4 regions of the Lactobacillus acidophilus genome follow, and region 1 is predicted to be linked to each of the others. Evidence: predicted binding sites of a transcription regulator. Region 1 holds the regulator's gene; each other region holds the start of a gene.
The links. The regulator NrdR, encoded in region 1, represses ribonucleotide reductase genes. The targets are predictions, from matches to a motif close to ACACNATATATNGTGT.
Positions count from the first base shown of each region.

Region 2: pnuC (nicotinamide riboside transporter PnuC) is a predicted target of NrdR. The motif match lies at 2,556-2,571, and genes of this name have one in related genera.
Region 3: SO785_RS08860 (deoxynucleoside kinase) is a predicted target of NrdR. The motif match lies at 1,833-1,848, and genes of this name have one in related genera.
Region 4: nrdD (anaerobic ribonucleoside-triphosphate reductase) is a predicted target of NrdR. The motif match lies at 2,938-2,953, and genes of this name have one in related genera.

Region 1 covers NZ_CP139575.1:276,436-281,319, forward strand. The annotation lists gene polA (DNA polymerase I) at 1-1,154, shown strand, start outside; gene mutM (bifunctional DNA-formamidopyrimidine glycosylase/DNA-(apurinic or apyrimidinic site) lyase) at 1,163-1,993, shown strand; gene coaE (dephospho-CoA kinase) at 1,990-2,592, shown strand; gene nrdR (transcriptional regulator NrdR) at 2,595-3,062, shown strand; gene SO785_RS01220 (replication initiation and membrane attachment family protein) at 3,065-4,405, shown strand; gene dnaI (primosomal protein DnaI) at 4,415-4,884, shown strand, end outside.
Region 2 covers NZ_CP139575.1:138,703-143,586, reverse strand. The annotation lists gene SO785_RS00680 (mucin-binding protein) at 1-1,438, opposite strand, end outside; gene pnuC (nicotinamide riboside transporter PnuC) at 1,781-2,518, opposite strand; gene SO785_RS00670 (collagen-binding domain-containing protein) at 2,794-4,851, shown strand.
Region 3 covers NZ_CP139575.1:1,832,077-1,836,960, reverse strand. The annotation lists gene SO785_RS08870 (aldo/keto reductase) at 11-838, opposite strand; gene nagB (glucosamine-6-phosphate deaminase) at 958-1,677, shown strand; gene SO785_RS08860 (deoxynucleoside kinase) at 1,856-2,503, shown strand; gene SO785_RS08855 (deoxynucleoside kinase) at 2,529-3,215, shown strand; gene SO785_RS08850 (Cof-type HAD-IIB family hydrolase) at 3,274-4,074, opposite strand; gene SO785_RS08845 (NCS2 family permease) at 4,299-4,884, shown strand, end outside.
Region 4 covers NZ_CP139575.1:1,650,072-1,654,955, reverse strand. The annotation lists gene asnB (asparagine synthase (glutamine-hydrolyzing)) at 1-1,527, shown strand, start outside; gene SO785_RS07940 (carboxylate--amine ligase) at 1,549-2,817, shown strand; gene nrdD (anaerobic ribonucleoside-triphosphate reductase) at 2,996-4,884, shown strand, end outside.

The sequences.
Region 1 (4,884 bases):
TCAAGGTGGAAGCAAGTACATTAATTGAATTGCAAAATGAATTTGCCGTTAAATTAAAGGAACTTGAAGACAAAATTTATAAACAAGCTGGCGAAGAATTCAATTTAAATTCTCCTAAGCAATTAGGTCATATTTTATTTGAAAAATTGAATTTACCAGTATTGAAAAAGACAAAGACAGGTTACTCAACTTCCGTTGAAGTCCTTGATCAATTAAAAACACAGAGTCCAATCGTGAGCGAGATTTTGGATTATCGTCAAATTGCCAAAATTCAATCTACTTATGTTAAGGGATTACTTGATGTAATTCAACGAGATGGTCGTGTTCACACCCGTTATCTGCAAACTTTAACAGCTACTGGACGTTTATCTAGTGTTGATCCTAACTTGCAGAATATCCCTACTCGTACAGAAGAGGGTAAGCAAATTAGAAAGGCTTTTGTACCTAGTGAACCTGATGGCTATATCTTTTCTTGCGACTATTCACAAGTTGAACTTCGTGTTTTAGCCCATGTTTCAGGTGATCAAAACATGCAAGAAGCCTTCAAGACTGGCTATGACATTCACGCTCATACCGCAATGAGGATTTTCCATTTGGACTCACCAGATGAAGTAACGCCACTTATGCGTCGTCACGCTAAGGCCGTTAACTTCGGTATCGTTTACGGAATTTCAGATTATGGTTTGTCAAAGAATTTAGGCATTTCTAGAAAGCGTGCCAAAGAATTTATTGATAATTACTTTGAACAATATCCTCAAATCAAGGACTATATGGATAAGGCAGTCCAAGAAGCACGTGAAAAGGGCTATGCCGAAACTATTATGCATAGACGTAGATATTTGCCAGATATCCATGCTAAAAAATTCACTGTCCGTTCATTTGCGGAAAGAACAGCAATTAATTCACCAATTCAAGGGTCTGCGGCCGATATTATTAAGATTGCGATGATTAATATGCAAAAGAAACTTGATGAATTGCATCTTAAAACTAAAATGGTAATTCAGGTTCACGACGAATTAATTTTTGATGTTCCAAAAGATGAACTTGAAACAATTAAGAAGATTGTTCCAGAAATAATGCAATCAGCAGTTAAATTGGATGTTCCTTTAATTGCCGATTCAGGTTGGGGACACAATTGGTATGATGCAAAGTAGGTGATAAAATGCCCGAGATGCCTGAAGTTGAGACAGTTCGTAGAACATTATTGCCTTTAATTAAAGGCAAGACGATTGAAAAGGTAGTTTTATGGTATCCAACGATTGTGGCTACAGATCATGATGAATTTTTGAAGGAATTACCTGGTAAAAAAATCATTGGAATTGATCGTTACGCCAAATATTTGCTTATTCGATTAAGCGATAATTTGACGATTGTATCGCATTTGCGCATGGAGGGGAAATATCATCTAACTACTGAAGATGCGCCAAAAGATAAGCATGATCATGTAGAGTTTGTTTTTACAGATAAGACTGCATTGCGGTATAATGACGTTCGTAAATTTGGGCGAATGCAGTTAATCATTACTGGCACTGAACGTCAAGTGACAGGGATAAAGAAATTAGGGCCCGAACCTAATACGTCTGAGTTTAGTCAACAATATTTAATCGATAATCTAAAAAAGAAACATAAAAATATCAAAAACGTTTTACTCGATCAAACTACGGTGGCAGGATTAGGTAATATTTATGTCGATGAAACTTTATGGCAAAGTAAAATTCATCCATTAAGTATTGCTAATAAGATTCCTGCTAAAAAAGTAGCTGGTTTATGGGAAAACATTAATCAAACAATTGCGCTAGCAATCGAAAAACGGGGGACAACTGTCCATAGTTATCTAGATGCTAATGGAGAAGTTGGTGGTTATCAAGAAATGCTACAAGTGTATGGGCATGTAGGCGAAGAGTGTCCACGTTGTGGCAATATTTTTGAAAAGATTAAAGTGTCGGGAAGAGGAACAACATTTTGTCCTCATTGTCAGGTGATTTATAAATGACATATGTTTTAGCATTAACTGGCGGAATTGCTACAGGAAAGAGTACCGCTGATCAATTTTTTAAGAATAAAAATATTCCAGTTGTTGATTGTGACCAAATTGCTCATGATTTAATGAAACCTAAAAATGCTTCATGGCAAGCAATTAAAGATAATTTTGGTACAGAATATTTAAATAGTGATCAAACAATTAATCGTAAAAAGCTGGGACAATTAGTTTTTAGTGACCCAACCGCATTAAATAAACTAAATCAGTTGACTCATCCGTTAATTTTCGATAAAACAATACAAAAGATTAAAATGTACCAAGATAAAGACATTGTTATTCTTGATGCACCGGTTTACTTTGAGTCTAATTTAGATAAAAAGAAAATTGCGAACGGAGTTTTGGTAATTACTTTGCCAGAAGCTACTCAAATTAATCGATTAAAGCAAAGAAATAATTTAACTGATGAAGAAGCAAAAATGAGAATCAAAAGTCAGATGCCACTTAATAAAAAAGCGCAAATGGCTGATTTCGTGATTGCAAATACTGGTACAATAGAAGAACTAGAAAATAAACTAGAACAATTATTAATTAAAATCAAAGAAGAGGGATAGCTATGGAATGTCCAAATTGTCATCAAAATGCCTCCCGCGTTATTGATTCACGTCCTAGTGATGAAAACCGTGCAATCAGACGACGCAGAGAGTGTGAAAATTGTGGTTTTCGTTTTACTACTTTTGAAAGAATTGAAACAGCACCATTATTAGTAGTTAAAAATGATGGAACGCGTGAACCATTTAGTCGTAAAAAGATTCTTCATGGTGTTATGGCTGCAGGCCAAAAGCGACCTATTAGTAGTGAACAATTTGAACATCTTGTTGACCAAGTTGAGAATAAGGTAAGAAAACAAGGTGTTAGTGAAATTTCATCTAAAAAGATCGGTCAATATGTTATGGATGATTTGGCAGATTTAGATGATGTAGCATACATTCGTTTTGCCTCGATTTATCGTGAATTTAAAGACATGTCTAGCTTCATGAAGACAATGGAAGATATGATGGCTAAAAAGGAAAAGGGTAATTAATTATGTTTGAGACTTCTGATCCCAAGCATCTTTACTATGTAGCCAATCAAATTACTCTTTTTCCAGAAGATGAAAAAATATTAATCAAGTTATATCAACCATTAGTTGGGGCTGTCGCAGTATCTTTATATCATACTTTAGTCAATGATTATGATCCGTATGGCATGATTTCAGAAGCTAAAGGAATTTATTCACTGCAAGAACAATTAGATTGTAGTTTGAAGCAAATGTTTAATTCATTGCACAAACTTGAAGCTGTGGGATTAGTTCAAACATATTTATCTGATAATGTCTTTAATAATATTTTGGTTTTTAAATTATTGAAGATACCTAGCTCAGATAATTTCTTTTCTACTCCTTTGCTGGCTAGTTTACTCAAAGAAAAAGTAGGGGTTACTACTTTTCATAATTTGAGTCATAATTTTGCTCAAGAAACTAAGTTGAAAGAAAGAGCGATCAAAAATGCGCGGGATGTGTCTGCTACATTTTTTGATGTTTTTCGTTTACCTGGAGATGAAGCAATTACTCCGTCCAATGATGTAATGCAAGCAGCACAAGAGAATCAATCGTATGAGGTAAAAGAAGCCAAGGTTAATGATCGTGACTCTATTGATTGGGATGTAATCAAAGATCAATATGAAATTTATCAGATTCCTGCAAGTGAAGTCGATGCAAAGAAAAATCAAATTCGTGGTCTGATGCAGACATATGGCTTAACCGAAAAAGAATTTGTAGATGAGAGTTTACCTTGTCTTCATGGCTCATATACATTAAATATGCGTGATATTAGCAATACCATAGCTGAAAACTATAAGCGCATGAGCACCAGAGAAAATGTTCAAAAACAATTGAGTCAAGGACAAGAAAAGGCACTGGCTGCTATTAAAGGTATGGACGATGGTGATCGAAAGCTCTTAAAAGAAGCTAATGAGAATTCACCTGCTGAATTTTTGTATAAGCTTAAAACGCAAAAAGGCGGTATTACCAGTGCAAACGAAAAGCAAATTATTAATAATTTACATACACAATATGGATTGCCAGAAGATTTGATTAATATTTTGACTTATACCTGTTTGACATATGATACGGTGATTAGTTCAAATCTTGCTTATAAAATTGCTAATGATTGGCTGCAACATGGTGTCGCCACAGCAACTCAAGCTTTACAATATGTGAAAAAGCGACGTGACAGTTTTGGCAAAAAACAGCGTGTGACACGTAATTTTCAGCCTAAACGGGTGGAAAAAGGTACCGATTGGAGCAAGAAAAAAGCTAAGAAAGATGCTGGGATGTCCACTGAACAATTGAAAAATTTATTTAAGGACTTAAATAATAAAAAGTAGGTGAAAATTGTGGAACCAATTGGAAACGTGATTAAAAAAATTGTAAAAGAGCGTAATTTGGGCAGTAAAGAAGATATCTTAAATCAAGTTTTGCAAGATCCTGATATTAATGCCTTTCTTCAAGCCAATAAAGCCAAGATTGATCAAAAAATGATTAAGAACAGTATGTCTGGATTATACGAATTTTATTCGCAAAAACGTAATCCTAGCAAGGTAATGGCAGGGTATGCTCCACAATTATTTTTAAACGGTAAAGTAATTGATGTTCGTTATGCACCTACACAAGCTAAAGTGGCACAAGATAGAAAAAGAGCAGCTAAAAAACGTCTTCATTTAATAGATTTACCTGGGAGATTGCATGATGTTGAGTTAAGTAAGATAGATATTACGGACGATCGTAATCAGGTCTTAACTTTAATTTATGATTTTTTAAATAAGTATAGTAAAGATTCACATCAACAAGGATTATATTTGTCCGG
Region 2 (4,884 bases), 140 kb from region 1:
CTAAAACTTCGATATTTTGGTCCGCATATAGAACATCCCCACCATAAGTACCATCATGACGTCTTATGAATGAATCCTGGAATGTAACAGCACTACCGCCATATTCGCTACTATTGTTAAATATTTCAGCTTTTTCAATATAGTCATTACCTGTACCCTGACTGTTCAAGGAACCAGCAGTAATATATGCGGAATTTTTATCTAGGTTAATGGTTTTACCATTTTCAAACAAAATCATTTCCATGGTTACGCCATCGCTGTTTACGTAGAAAAAACCGTCAGTTAATTTGTCACTGAAATAAATACCTGAAGTTCTCTTATCAGCATTTTTCCCCTTATAGTTAGGATTCCAACCACTAAAGATAATCTGAATACTATCGATATTCTTACCCATATAAGTTATGTTCTCTAAGTTAGTATATTGCAGCTTCAAGAACTCGCCGTCGAATTTTTCATCAATGGTGTAGAAATGATTCAATAAGCCATTTAAGATACTGCCGGTTCCTTCATCTACGACACTTCCCTTATTTAGAACTTCAACTTTAGAGTTTTTCTCTTCTCCTAAAATTAAACTCTGTGAAATATCACTTGGATCAATATCGCCTGGCTTATAAAGACCCCATTCTTCTAATTTTTTAACATAAGCATCCTTAGCTGTTTGATAATTCTTCAATTCAGCTTCGTATCTTACTTGATCAGCCTTGTACGCTTCTAGTTCTTCTTTATATTTAGCTAATTTAGTTTCAATATCAGTAATTTGATCAGCAGTAAATTGATTAAGATCTTCAATTATCTTATCGATATTAGTTGCATCAGCCTTATATACTTTGTCACCATCTTGAGTTACTGTATGACCATTATCCTCAGCCTTATTTATTTCCGCATCTAACTTATCTTTGTTTTCTTTATTGGCTTCATCAGCTGCATTTTTTACTTCATCAGTTGTCTTAGTAGTTGTAACTTCTGTAGCTGAATCTTCTGGTGATTCCACACTAGGAGGATCACTTAAAACCGGCTCTTGATTATCCACTGAAGGATTTTGTTGCGTTTCTGTAGTCTCTTCTTGTGTTGTATCTTCTACAGTTGATTCAACCTGTGTTGTATTGTTTGCAGCTTGAGCTTCAGTATTAATTGTTTCATCTATAGGTACAGAAACTTCCGTATTTGTATTATCCACATTACCTTCTGTTTCTACAGTTTCAGTAGTATCTGTTCTTTGCTCTACATCTGCTTTTTCAGTTTCACTACTAATCACATTAATAGTATCTACCTCAGTAATTTCATCTTCGCGTGAGCTTGTAGCTTTGACAGGACGAGCATTTGCTCCTACCACAATTCCAGCTCCAAGTAATACGGAAGCGGCCCCCGTGGTTATCTTTTTACCCTTGTGGGTTATCTTCTTATGATTTTTTCTCATCTTCTTTTTTTCATGTACCATGTTTTATTCTCCATCAAAAAATACATATATACATATAAGAATTTATACATCTTTATGCTTATAATTATATTTGAAAGCATTTTCTTTTTATAGTGACATAATGTCTCTTAAAATTTTCTTAACAATTTTATTTTTAAGTCTTTATAAGTTTTCTTATTTATATATATTCTTAACTTTTTACAGATTTCTCGATATAAATTTTACAGTGGAAGTTTTCATTTCATAAGAGACATAGTGTCACTTTGATTTTTAATTAACTATTTTTAGATATTACTTATGGTTTTGTATGCAAAAAGAGCTACCGAAATATCGATAGCTCTTTAATTAATATATTATTCGATTTTACTTACTAATTTCTTTAAGCCCGGCTCTACGACGTCCCATGTTAAACCAAGGTGAAACAGTAAATGCCAAAACATCATTAATTACATAAATCAAAGAATTAATAGCCATAGCCAAGTTGGCATCTCCTTGTGCATAAGTAATACCCCAAAGAATAAGTTGGAAGATACCACTTGCTGTCCACCAGAAGTATTGGTTGTTATAACGCATAAAGCACATAATTCCGGCAGTAAGTGAAATAGCAAAACTAATTGCATCTACCCATGGACGTGGATCATTAGTAAATTTACCAATTAAGTAACCTGATACTAGATAAACCAAAAATGTACCAACAATGGCGATGACCCATTCTTTAGCACCGAACTTTCTCAAGTGGTTCTTAGTATCATCATTCCATGATCTAACTGAGATAATAACAGGTAAATCCAAAGTTGCAATGTAAGCAATTTGTTCAAAAATGGAAAGATAATTCTTGGCTGACCAACCAGCATAAATGAAACATGCTGCTGAAACCAATCCTAACCATCCATTAATTGCTTTAGTTGCATTAATTGCAAGAACACAAAGTGTTCCCAAAAGAGTCCCGATGAAAGTGATTAAAGTTACACTCGTAACTTTGGCTTGAATAAGTAAGGCTAATTGAAAACCGAATGCAAAAAACCATAAACAATAGTTCTGTACTGGCCACCCCTTTAATTGATTAAACAGCCAAACAAAATAATTCTCATGTCTTTCCATTATACAAACTACTCCCTTTTTATTTTAGGTTCACAATATACTATATATTGTGCCTTATCCGCTCTTTTATTTAAAAAGCATCGTTATCTAGTATAGTAGACTCAAAATTAAATACAAGGATTGACATTTTTTTGATTTGCGTTAATACCATAATTTTATATTTGTTAAGTTTTTTTTAAAACGCTTTTATTTTTATTTTTATATATGACACCGTGTCATATAATGTATACAAGGAAGGAAAAGGATATATTATTATGTACTACGGAGGTACTAAAATGGTTAAGACAAAGAAGACGCAATTTGCTATTCGCAAATTGGCTAAGGGTGCTGTTGCAGTGTTATTAAGTTTCGGCATACTAGCTGGTCCTAGTGCGCCAATTGTCTCAGCAGCCTCTGAAGCAATTCAAAATGAAATGACAGATGATACAACTTCAGTAGTAGAAGAAAGTGTCCCTGTAGAAAATAATACAGCAGACACTTTAACTACTGATAATACTGGAGTTTCAGCTAATTACTCTGAAAATACTGATGATAGTACTACAACTACTGTGCAAACTGATACAGATGTATCTACTCAAGAAAAAACAGATCCAGTAACATCTGTTAATACTGAGCAACCAGTTCAAACAGAAGAAGCTGAAAGTACTACTCCAGTTGAAGATGTAAATTCAAAATCTGAAGAAAATGTATCTCAAAATAATAATATTAATACTTCTACCGAAGATACAAATTCGACTAATACTGAAGCAGAAGTGAACAAAAATACTACTTCTAAAGAAGATACAAATAAAAAAGATAAACCAAATATTAATGAAATGACCAAGGAAGAATTGGCAAATCATATTAAAGATTTGGCAAATAAACATCCTTTAGGTATCGCTGGTATCTTCCATATTTTCGGTAATGAAGTGACTCAAAATGGTCGTATTGCAGGTAATATTGCTACAGATAAACTTTCTGGTACAAATTTTGGTACCAATTCAAATGCAACCAATAATTTAACCAACGGTGATATCCACTATGTTGGCAATCTCAATGGACTTAACAAAATCGACGGTGACAACAAAGTAGTCATCTTTGGACCAGACATTGAATACCGTTCATTTGAGAATGATGGAGCAATTGAAGTTAACTATGGAACTGCTGAAAAACCTGACTGGAGAAAAGTAGATATTCCTTATAACCACATTGTTCAAGCTGATCAAAAAATTAATATTCAAGGCGAACTAGATAAATTAAGTCAAAAGTCAGATAACTGGGCTAGTCAAGCACAGACTGAAGGAGTTAAAGCCGATTTTAGTACTGACAATAGTTGGATCGATGTTTCTGAAGCTATAAAGAATGCTGGCGACAATAAGGAACCTATTTACGTAACAATTGATGCCGCACACCTTTCAGGCGACAAACGTAATATTACGATCAAAGGTATTCCTGCTGGTGCTGAAGCTCCAATGATTATTTTAAATGTAACTAATATTCAAGGTGGAGATTTAACAGTTCAAACTCACCTCGTACTGGAATATGCTGATGGTAATAATATTGGTGGTTCTTCTGAAACTCCAACTCAATTTAATAAATTGCTCTGGAACTTCGGTACAGATGTTAATAAATTACATTTTGCTAGAGACTACCATTTGGGAAGTGTTCTAGCAACCAACGCTCATATTACAAATGCTGTTAATATTGACGGTAATATTATTGGTAACAAAGTTACTGTTAGTGGTGAAACACACCGTTGGGACTTAACACCGCCATTCGTAGAAATTGAAGAACCTGAAAAGCCTAAGCCTGAGCCTAAACCAGATCCCGAACCGAAGCCGAAGCCTAAGCCTGACCCTGAGCCAGAGCCAGAGCCTGAAAATCCAACTCCAGATACTCCTGCTCCACAACCTAAACCAGAGGAAACTCCTGACAATACAGAAGATTTTACTCCTCCATTAACTGTAGATGTACTGGATCCAGATGGTACAGATGAAAATGAAACACCAGCTGGAGAAGAATCAACAGAAGAAGAAGCTATTGCTCCACTTCCTGAAAATGTAATCGAAAAAAATCAAAAAGAAGTAACTTCTTCCAAGTCTACGGTAACTCCTACTCCTGTAACCGAGAAATCTGGTGAAACAACAACTAAACCGAAAGCAGAAGTAAAAAATGAAACTGTAACTGCAACTGAAACCACAAAAGAAGTTGGACTTCCAGAAACCGGTGAAGATAAAACTAACCTCATTACTATAGGCATTTGTTTTAGCAAGTATTGCTGCAACAATCACGGCATTAGGCTCATTCATCAACAAGAAAAAGAAAAATTAACTAAAAATAAGCATCTAAAATAAAGATGCTTATTTTTAAAGTAACCTATATAAAAA
Region 3 (4,884 bases), 420 kb from region 1:
TATATTGTTATTAGATAACTGATAATGGTGATTTTTCAGTTGGAATTGGAAAATCACTATTAATTAAACGTAGATCATCATCTGTTAACTTAATCTTTTGTGCTTCAATATTTTCCTTCATATGCTTTATGTTACTAGACTTTGGAATAGTTAAAACATTACCATTGCGCATTGTCCAAGCAAGCATAACCTGATGCGGTGTAACACCATGATTACGCGCTACCATTTTCAAATTACGGGTAATACGAATAGTATTTCCCTTTCCTGAATTATATGGTGAATAGCCAATAAAGTTTACTTGTTTTTCCTTTTGCCAATCTTGCAGATCAAATTCAGTCCCACGCTCATTTAAATTATATAAGTCTTCATTGGCAAAACATTCTGTTCCACCCGGTACACTAAACAGTTCTTTCATATCGGCAGTATCAAAATTAGATACACCCCAATAACGAATCAAACCTTCTTTTTGTAATTTTTGCAGACCACGAATAGTGTCAGAGAGGCGGTGACTACCGCGCCAATGTAACAGGTACAAATCTAAATAGTCTGTGCCTAATCTTTTTAAACTAGCTTCAAGACTCTTACGTTCTAATTCTGGTGTTGCATGAAAGGGATAGAATTTTGAAATTAAAAATAATTTATTTCGATCATAGCCTTTAATTGCCTCTCCCACTAATTCTTCACTTTTACCATCACCATACATTTCAGCAGTATCAATAATATTTAATCCATTATCTAATCCATAGCGAATTGCGGCAATTTCATCTTTTCTTTTAGCTGGATCTTCGCCAATGGCCCAGGTACCTATACCTAAACCCGATATCTTTTCAAAATCCATCCTTGTTCACTTCCTTCACTTCAAATTCTACCATATTGGAAATCTTTCTTTTACCATTTGACAAAATGGTCTATTCCATTTTATAATGGACTAGACCATTAAACGAGGAGGATTTAATTATGAAAGTTATTGTTACTGAAAACAAAATTCAAGGCAGCGCTAAAGCATTTGAAATTTTTGAAAAAGGAATCAAGAATGGAGCTAAGGTCTTAGGCCTAGCTACTGGTTCTACTCCAGAAATTCTTTACCAGAATTGGGTAAAAAGTGATCTTAACTGCGATGACCTTACCAGTATCAATCTTGATGAATATGTCGGCTTAACACCTGATAATCCTCAAAGTTACCATTACTTCATGCAAAAACACTTATTTGATAAAAAAACATTCAAGAAAACCTATATCCCTGACGGCATGACTAAGGATGTTCCAGCATACTGCAAGGAATACGATCAAATAATTAAAGACAATCCTATTGATATTCAATTATTAGGTATCGGCCAAAACGGTCATATTGCCTTTAATGAACCTGGTACTCCATTCGATATTGGCACTCACGAAGTTAAATTAACTGAAAACACTATTAAGGCTAACGCACGCTTTTTCGATAATGAAGATGAAGTTCCAAAGAGCGCAATTTGTATGGGTACTGCTAATATCATGGATTCAAAGAAAATTGTTTTAATGGCATTCGGTGAAAAGAAAGCTAAGGCCATTAAAGAAATGATCGAAGGACCTATCACTGAAGAAGTTCCTGCATCCATCTTACAAAAACACCCAGACGTAACTGTCATCGTTGATACATATGCAGCTCAAGAGCTTGACGATAAATATAAGAACTAAAAACAATAATTTACAGAAAAAAGGCTAGGCAAATTTTTGCCTAGCCTTTTTCAATCCTATCCGTTTTTTCTTTCTAACATATTGACATTTTCAACTTTTAGCTAATTAAAAAAAGCCTTGCGCCACTACCAGATATTGACTAAACTATTAAAGCAACCCTATATATGGTAGAAAGAATGTGATTCAAGTTATTGTTTTAAGTGGGCCAATTGGAGCCGGTAAATCCAGTTTAACCAGTATTTTAGCTGAACATTTGGGTACACAAGCATTTTATGAAGGTGTCGACAGTAACCCAGTTTTACCTTTATATTACAAGGATATGAAACGTTACACCTTCTTACTTAATACATACCTACTCAATCATCGTTTGGCACAAATCAATCAAGCCATTCAAGAAAAAAATAGCGTATCTGACCGTTCTATTTATGAAGATGCACTATTTTTCAAGATGAATGCCGATAGTAGCGTGGCTGATCCAACAGAATTCAAGATCTATAATGATTTACTTGAAAACATGATGGAAGACACCCCTGGTAACCCAAGTAAAAAACCAGATTTACTTATCTACATTCATGTTTCACTCGATACTATGCTTAAGAGAATTAAGAAGCGTGGTAGATCATTTGAACAAATCAGCACTGATCCTAGTTTAAAAGATTACTATGCCAGACTCTTAAAGTACTATGAACCATGGTATGAAAATTACAATGCTTCTCCTAAGATCATGATCAACGGTGACAAGCTTGATTTTGTTACCAACATGAATGCCCAAAAAGAGGTATTAAAAGAAATCGACGAAAAGTTGCGCGAAATTGGCAACTTATAGACATAAATGATAAAGAAGGAACGTGATGACAGTTATTGTTTTAAGCGGGCCAATTGGAGCCGGTAAATCCAGTTTAACAGGTATATTATCCAAATATTTAGGAACCAAGCCTTTTTATGAAAGTGTTGATGATAACCCAGTATTGCCACTTTTTTATGCAGATCCTAAAAAATACGCATTTTTATTGCAAGTATATTTCTTGAATACACGCTTTCACAGTATTAAAAACGCATTGACTCAAGATAACAACGTTTTAGATCGTTCTATCTATGAAGATGCCCTTTTCTTCCAAATGAATGCAGACATTGGGCGTGCAACTTCTGAAGAAGTAGATACATACTATGAACTTTTGCACAACATGATGGGTGAATTAGACAGAATGCCTAAGAAAAATCCCGACTTACTTGTTCACATCAACGTTTCTTATGACACGATGATCAAACGAATTAAAAAACGTGGCCGTCCATATGAACAATTGAGTTACGATTCAACTTTAGAGGATTACTATAAGAGATTACTTCGGTACTATAAACCTTGGTACGAAAAATATGATTATTCACCAAAGATGGTAATCGATGGTGATAAATATGATTTCATGTCTTCTGAAGCAGATCGCGAAATTGTACTTGATCAAATCGTTGATAAACTAAAAGAAGTTGGCAAGTTGCCAATGGACTGGGATAAATCAACCGATATTCAAATTGAAGCCTAATTTCCCAGGCAATAATCAAAAATGCTAGGATTTTAATATCCTAGCATTTTTACATACTCTATTTTATTTTCTGTAAAACTTCAGCAATTCCATCATGATTATTATCCAAAGTAATATTTTTAGATTCGAATTGATTTTTTAAATTTTCTGGAGCATTTTCCATTAAGAACGGATGACCTACCGCTTTTAGCATAGCCTCATCATTAAAGTTATCGCCAAAAGCAATGCAGTCTTTTAATTCTACTCCGTATTCTTGAGCTACAAGTTCAATCGCACTCTTCTTGCTTACGCCCTTTAAAACAACTTCTAATAAAGTTGGCGAAGATTTTACAAAATCAAGATCACTATATTTGACTGAAAGTTCTTTTTGCATACGATCGATTTCTTCAGACTTTCCCATAATTAAGCCCTTATGTACGCCTTGTAAGCTAGTAATTTGATCAATATTAACCTTAGTAGAGTTTACGCCAACAATAGTTTCTTCCTTTTTAACTAAATTACTATCTTCTGTTGAGCTATACCACACGTAACCACTGTAGATATTCCAAGCTGAACCATTATTCTGTTCTTCAACATAGCGACAAATTTCAGCAGCTTCTTTTGCATCGAAAAAGCGTGTGATTAACGCTCTACCAGTTTCATCTAGGGCTAATGCACCATTATAGGCAATCATAGGAAAGACTGTAAGAATCTGTCCTACAGCTGTCATAATTCCCTTAGGTAGGCGAGCTGAGGTTGGTATAAAGACATTACCATTGATAATTTGTTGTCTAATTGCATCGCGTGTTTTAGCCGTTACTGTTAGTTCATCATTAATTAATGTGCCATCAATATCTGAAAAAATAAGTTTTGCGGACATTCTTTCACCCTTAATCTGTTTAGTTTATGTAATTAAGGATAATGCTAAAAAACTAAGAATTAAAGCAATTCAATAATCAATACTGGAATTTTATCTAGTAAATAATAATGAAGCTCTATCATGATTTGATAATAATTCGTGTTTACAATTTTATACATCAATGATAAAGTATAAGAGTTGCTTTTTTAAATAAAAAACACGAACAATTCTTTGGAGAGAGATTTATGAATTTTATTAAAAATTATTTTCAACTAGATAAATACCATACTAGTGTTAAAGTTGAATTTATTGCTGGTTTGACTACTTTTATTAGTATGTCTTACATTTTATTTGTTAACCCTAGCGTTTTAGGTGCTAGCGGCATGAACACCGGTGCTGTATTTACTGCAACCGCCTTAGCCAGTGCTCTTGGTACTGCCATTATGGGTATCGTTGCTAATTACCCGATTGGTGAGGCACCAGCACTGGGTATCAATGCCTTTTTTGCTTACACTGTTTGTGTGGGAATGCACGTTTCTTGGCAAACAGCTTTAGCCAGCGTATTCGTTGCATCAATTATTTTCATTTTAATCACTTTATTTAAGTTACGTGAAAAGATTATTGATTCAATTCCAGCTGACTTGAAGTTTGCTATTTCATCAGGTATTGGTTTATTTATTGCCTTTTTAGGATTACAAAACGGTAAATTAATCGTCGCAAATAAATCAACTTTGGTTGGCTTAGGCTCACTTCACGATCCACTTGTTTGGATCACCATCTTTGGTTTGCTTGTGACTGTTATCTTGATGATTTTAGGCGTTCCTGGTGCCA
Region 4 (4,884 bases), 610 kb from region 1:
GGTATTAAACCAATGTATTATAGCAATCAAGATGGTCACCTTCTTGTAGGTTCAGAACTTAAGAGTTTCTTGGAATATCCTAAATTTAAGCGTGAATTGAACGTAGAAGCAGTTAAGCCATATTTAATGAATCAATATAATGATCTTGAAGAAACTTTCTTTAAGGGTGTTTATCGATTCCCAGCAGGCCACTGGTTTGAATATAAAGATGGCGAAATGAAGACCCATCAATACTGGGATGCTGAATATAAGGAAAACAGTTTAAGCTTTGAGGAAACTTTAAAGCGTATCAATGATGATTTAAAGGAAACTGTTGATTTATATAGAAATGCTGATGTTAAGGTTGGTGCATTCTTGTCAGAAGGTATCGATTCATCATACTTAACCAGTTTGCTTAACCCAGATGACGTATTCTCAGTAAGTTTTGATGATTCAACTTATGATGAAGCATCAAAGGCAAAGGCTTTAGCTGACATCAATCACTGGAAATTCTTCTCAGAAAAGGTTGACGCTGATGAAGCAATGAGAGATTTCCCAGAAATGCAATATCACATGGATGAGCCTGATGCTAACCCATCAATTATTCCATTATGGTACTTGTGTAAGTTAGCACGTAAGCACGTTACTGTTGCGCTTTCTGGTGAAGGTGCGGACGAATTGTTTGCTGGCTATGTTAACTATGGTATGCATACTCATAACGACGTTATTAAGGTCTTCACTAGCGAACTTAAGAAATTGCCTAAGAACAAGCAAGTTAAGTTGGCTCACAAGATTAAGAAAATGCCTAATTTCCCAGGTAAAGTTCATATGTATACTAACTTGGCTGAACCAAGTGAATTCTACGTTGGTCAATCAGTAATTTATGATATGGATTATCCAACTATTTTCACTTCCAAGGATGCTAACAGCATCTTACAACCAACTTACCGTAATAAGTTGACTGTTAATGGTATTTACCAAAAGGACTTTAAGAAGGTTAAGGGTATTGATAATGTTAAGCAAATGCAATATATCGATTTGCACCACTTTATGCTTAACGATATTGAACAAAAAGCTGACAAGATTTCAATGGCTCATTCACTTGAAGTACGTGTTCCATACCTTGATAAGAAGATTGCAGAACTTGCTAACTCAATTCCAACTAAGTACTTAGTTAACCGTCATGATACCAAGTATGCACTTCGTAAGGCTTCAGAAAAGGTTTTACCAGATGAATGGGCAAAGCGTCCAAAACTTGGTTTCCCAACTCCAATTAAGCAATGGCTTAAAGAACCACGCTTTTACAAGCAAGTACGTAGTTTGTTTGAAGAAGAATTTGTTAATGATATCTTCGATCAAAAGAAGATCATCAAGCTTCTTGATGATAACTACGAAGGTGACGGCTCACACAGAAGACAAATCTGGGCTATCTACACCTTCCTTGTTTGGTACAAGTTGTTCTTCGTTGATTACGAAAATACTGTTAAGAAGTACCAACATGTTCAACCTGAAGTTGCTAATTTAATTAGCCAGGGAAAGTTACTTTAAGTTAGGGGATTATTGAGGATAATGACTAAAGAATTTACGCCAATTTTACTTGGTAGTGATATTAATGTTTATGGTATGGCTCGTTCATTTAATGAAGCCTATGGTATTCGTGTTAAGGCGCTTGCTGATGTACAGCTTGCTGCAACTCGTTATTCCAAAATTGTTGATGTAGAACTTCATCATGGTTTTAGCGCAGATCCAACATTTATGGACGTTATGCGCAAGAAGATGGAAATCTACAAGGATCACAAGGAACCAGTCATTTTGATTGCTTGTGGTGATGGTTATGCAGAGCTTCTTTCCAAGCATAAGGATGAATTGAGCAAGGTATTTATCGTACCTTACATTGAATATGACTTGCTTGAAAAATTGATCTCTAAGGAAGGCTTCTATGAAGTAGCTGAAGAATATGGTTTGCCATATCCTAAGACTAAGATCATTACTATGGATGATTACAAGTCAGGAAAATATAAGGATGTACCTTTCCAATTCCCAGTAGAACTTAAACCAGAAGACCCAGTTTCATGGCTTAACTGCCAATTTGAAGGCCGTAAGAAGACTTTTACTCTTCATGATGAAAACGAATTTGAGGACATTGTAACTAAAATTTATACTCACGGTTATACTGAAGATCTTATTTTACAAGACTTTATCCCTGGCGATGATTCAAACATGAGAACTTTGAATGCTTATGTTGATAAGAATCACCAAGTTAAAATGATGTGCTTGGGTCACCCACTTTTGGAAGATCCAACTCCACAATCAATCGGTAACTACATGACTATCTTGCCAGCATACGATGAAAAATTGTATGAACAAGTTCAATCATTCCTTGAAAAGTTAAACTACACTGGTATGGCTAACTTTGATATCAAGTACGATGAACGTGATGGCCAATACAAGTTCTTCGAAATCAATTTACGTCAAGGTCGTTCAAGTTTTTACGTAACTTTGAATGGTTACAACTTAGCTAAGTGGTACATTGATGATTATGTTGAAGATAACTTGAGTGACAAAAAGACAGTTTACGGTAATAAATTGAAGTCTAAGCATGTTTTATGGATGGGTGTTCCAGTTAAAATCTTCAAGGAATATGCATTCGAAAATGAAGCAAAAGACACTGCAGAAGAATTAATTCATGAAGGCCGCTATGGTACAACTGTTTTTTATGATAAAGATCGCAGCCTTAAACGTTGGCTTTTGATGAAGTATATGTTCCATAATTACTTCGCAAGATACAAGAAGTACTATGAAGTAAATAAGGGTCAATACTTTAAGAAGAACAAATAATAGTAAAAATATTTCAAAAAGTTTGGGAAAAATTTCTTTCCAAACTTTTTTTGTGCTTCAAAAGCTTTTAATACCGGTCATTTGCTTTATACAAGGTATAGATGCCTCTATATGTATAGAATACAAGATGTTGTGCTTTATGGTAATATTGAAGCATAAGTTTTGAGGAGTGGTCTTTATGTTAAAGCAAGAAGTCGATCAAGAATTAGATACACCGGTTAAATTCGTTAAACGTGATGGAGCCAAGTATCCTTTTGAATTATTTAAATTAGAAATGGTTATTCACGCACTTGGCTTAGATGATGTTAAGGCTGTAATTCTAAGTAAAATTGTCAATAAACTTGATGAAAAAATTGTCTCAGCACAAGATGTTGCGGATGCATTTAGAGTAAGTTTAAACGAATTAGGCTATATTGAAGCTGCTAAGAAATATGTTTCTTATCGTAAAGCAGATGAAAAAAAGTGGTTGAGTCAAACTGATACCAAGAATCGTTTGGAAAGATTAGTTCACAAAGATCCAACGATTGTTAATGAAAATGCTAATAAAGATAGTGATGTCTTCAGCACACAGCGTGATTTAACTGCTGGTACAGTTGGTAAAACCGTAGGTTTAACTATGATGCCGGAACATATTGCTAAAGCCCATCTTCGCGGCGATATTCACTGGCATGACTTAGACTACACACCTCTTTCACCTATGTCTAATTGCTGTTTAATCGACTTTAAAGAAATGCTTACTAATGGCTTTAAGATTGGTAATGCCTACATGGAAAGTCCTAATTCTATTGGTGTAGCCACTAGTCAAGTAGCTCAAATTATTACTAACGTAGCTTCTAGTCAATATGGAGGTTGTTCATTTGACCGTGCCGACCAAGTTTTAGCTCCTTTTGCTCAAAAGAATTATGAGAAGCATTTAAAGGATGCTAGAGACTTAATCGATGATGAAGAAAAGGCAGAGGCTTTTGCTAAGAAGCGTACTAAAAAAGATATTTATGATGCAATGCAAAGTCTTGAATACGAGATTAACACTATGTTTTCAAGCCAAGGTCAAACTCCATTTACTAGTTTAGGTTTCGGTCTTGGTACATCATGGATTGAAAAAGAAATTCAGAAAGATATTTTAAGAATTAGAATTGCTGGATTAGGTAAGGAACACAGAACCGCTATTTTCCCTAAGTTATTATTTACTATTAAAAAAGGCTTGAATTTGCACCCTGGCGATCCTAATTATGATGTTAAGCAGCTGGCTATTGAATGTTCAACTAAGAGAATGTACCCAGATGTATTAAACTACGATATGATCAAGAAGATCACTGGTTCATTTAAATGTCCAATGGGTTGCCGTTCATTTTTACAAGGCTGGAAAGATGAAAACGGTCAAGAAGTAAATTCAGGGAGAATGAACTTAGGTGTAGTTACCGTGAACTTACCGAGAATTGCTATGGAAAGTCATGGCGATATGGATCTTTTCTGGAAGATCTTCAATGTTAGAATGCAAACTTGTCATGAAGCATTAAAATTTAAGGCACATCGTGTAACTGAAGCTAAACCAGTTAATGCACCAATTCTTTACCAATACGGTGCTTTTGGTAAACGTTTGGCAGAAGATGGTAATGTTAATGATCTATTTAAGAACGGTCGTGCAACTATTTCTCTTGGCTATATAGGTCTTTATGAAGTAGGAACTGTCTTTTATGGTTCTAACTGGGAACACAACAGGGAAGCTCATGATTTTACTGTAGAGATTGTTAAGAAGATGCATGATTTATGTGCTAAATGGGAAAAAGATGATCCTAACCACTATCACTACAGCTTGTACTCAACTCCAAGTGAAAGTTTGACTGATCGCTTCTGCCGTCTTGATACTGCAAAATTTGGTAAAGTAAAGGATATTACGGATAAGGAATACTATACTAATTCATTCCACTATGATGTTCGTAAGCACCCAACTCCATTTGAAAAATTAAACTTTGAAAAAGATTATCCAAAATACGCTGCCGGTGGTTTTATCCACTATTGTGAATACCCAAACTTGAAACAAAATCCTGCTGCTCTTGAGGCTGTATG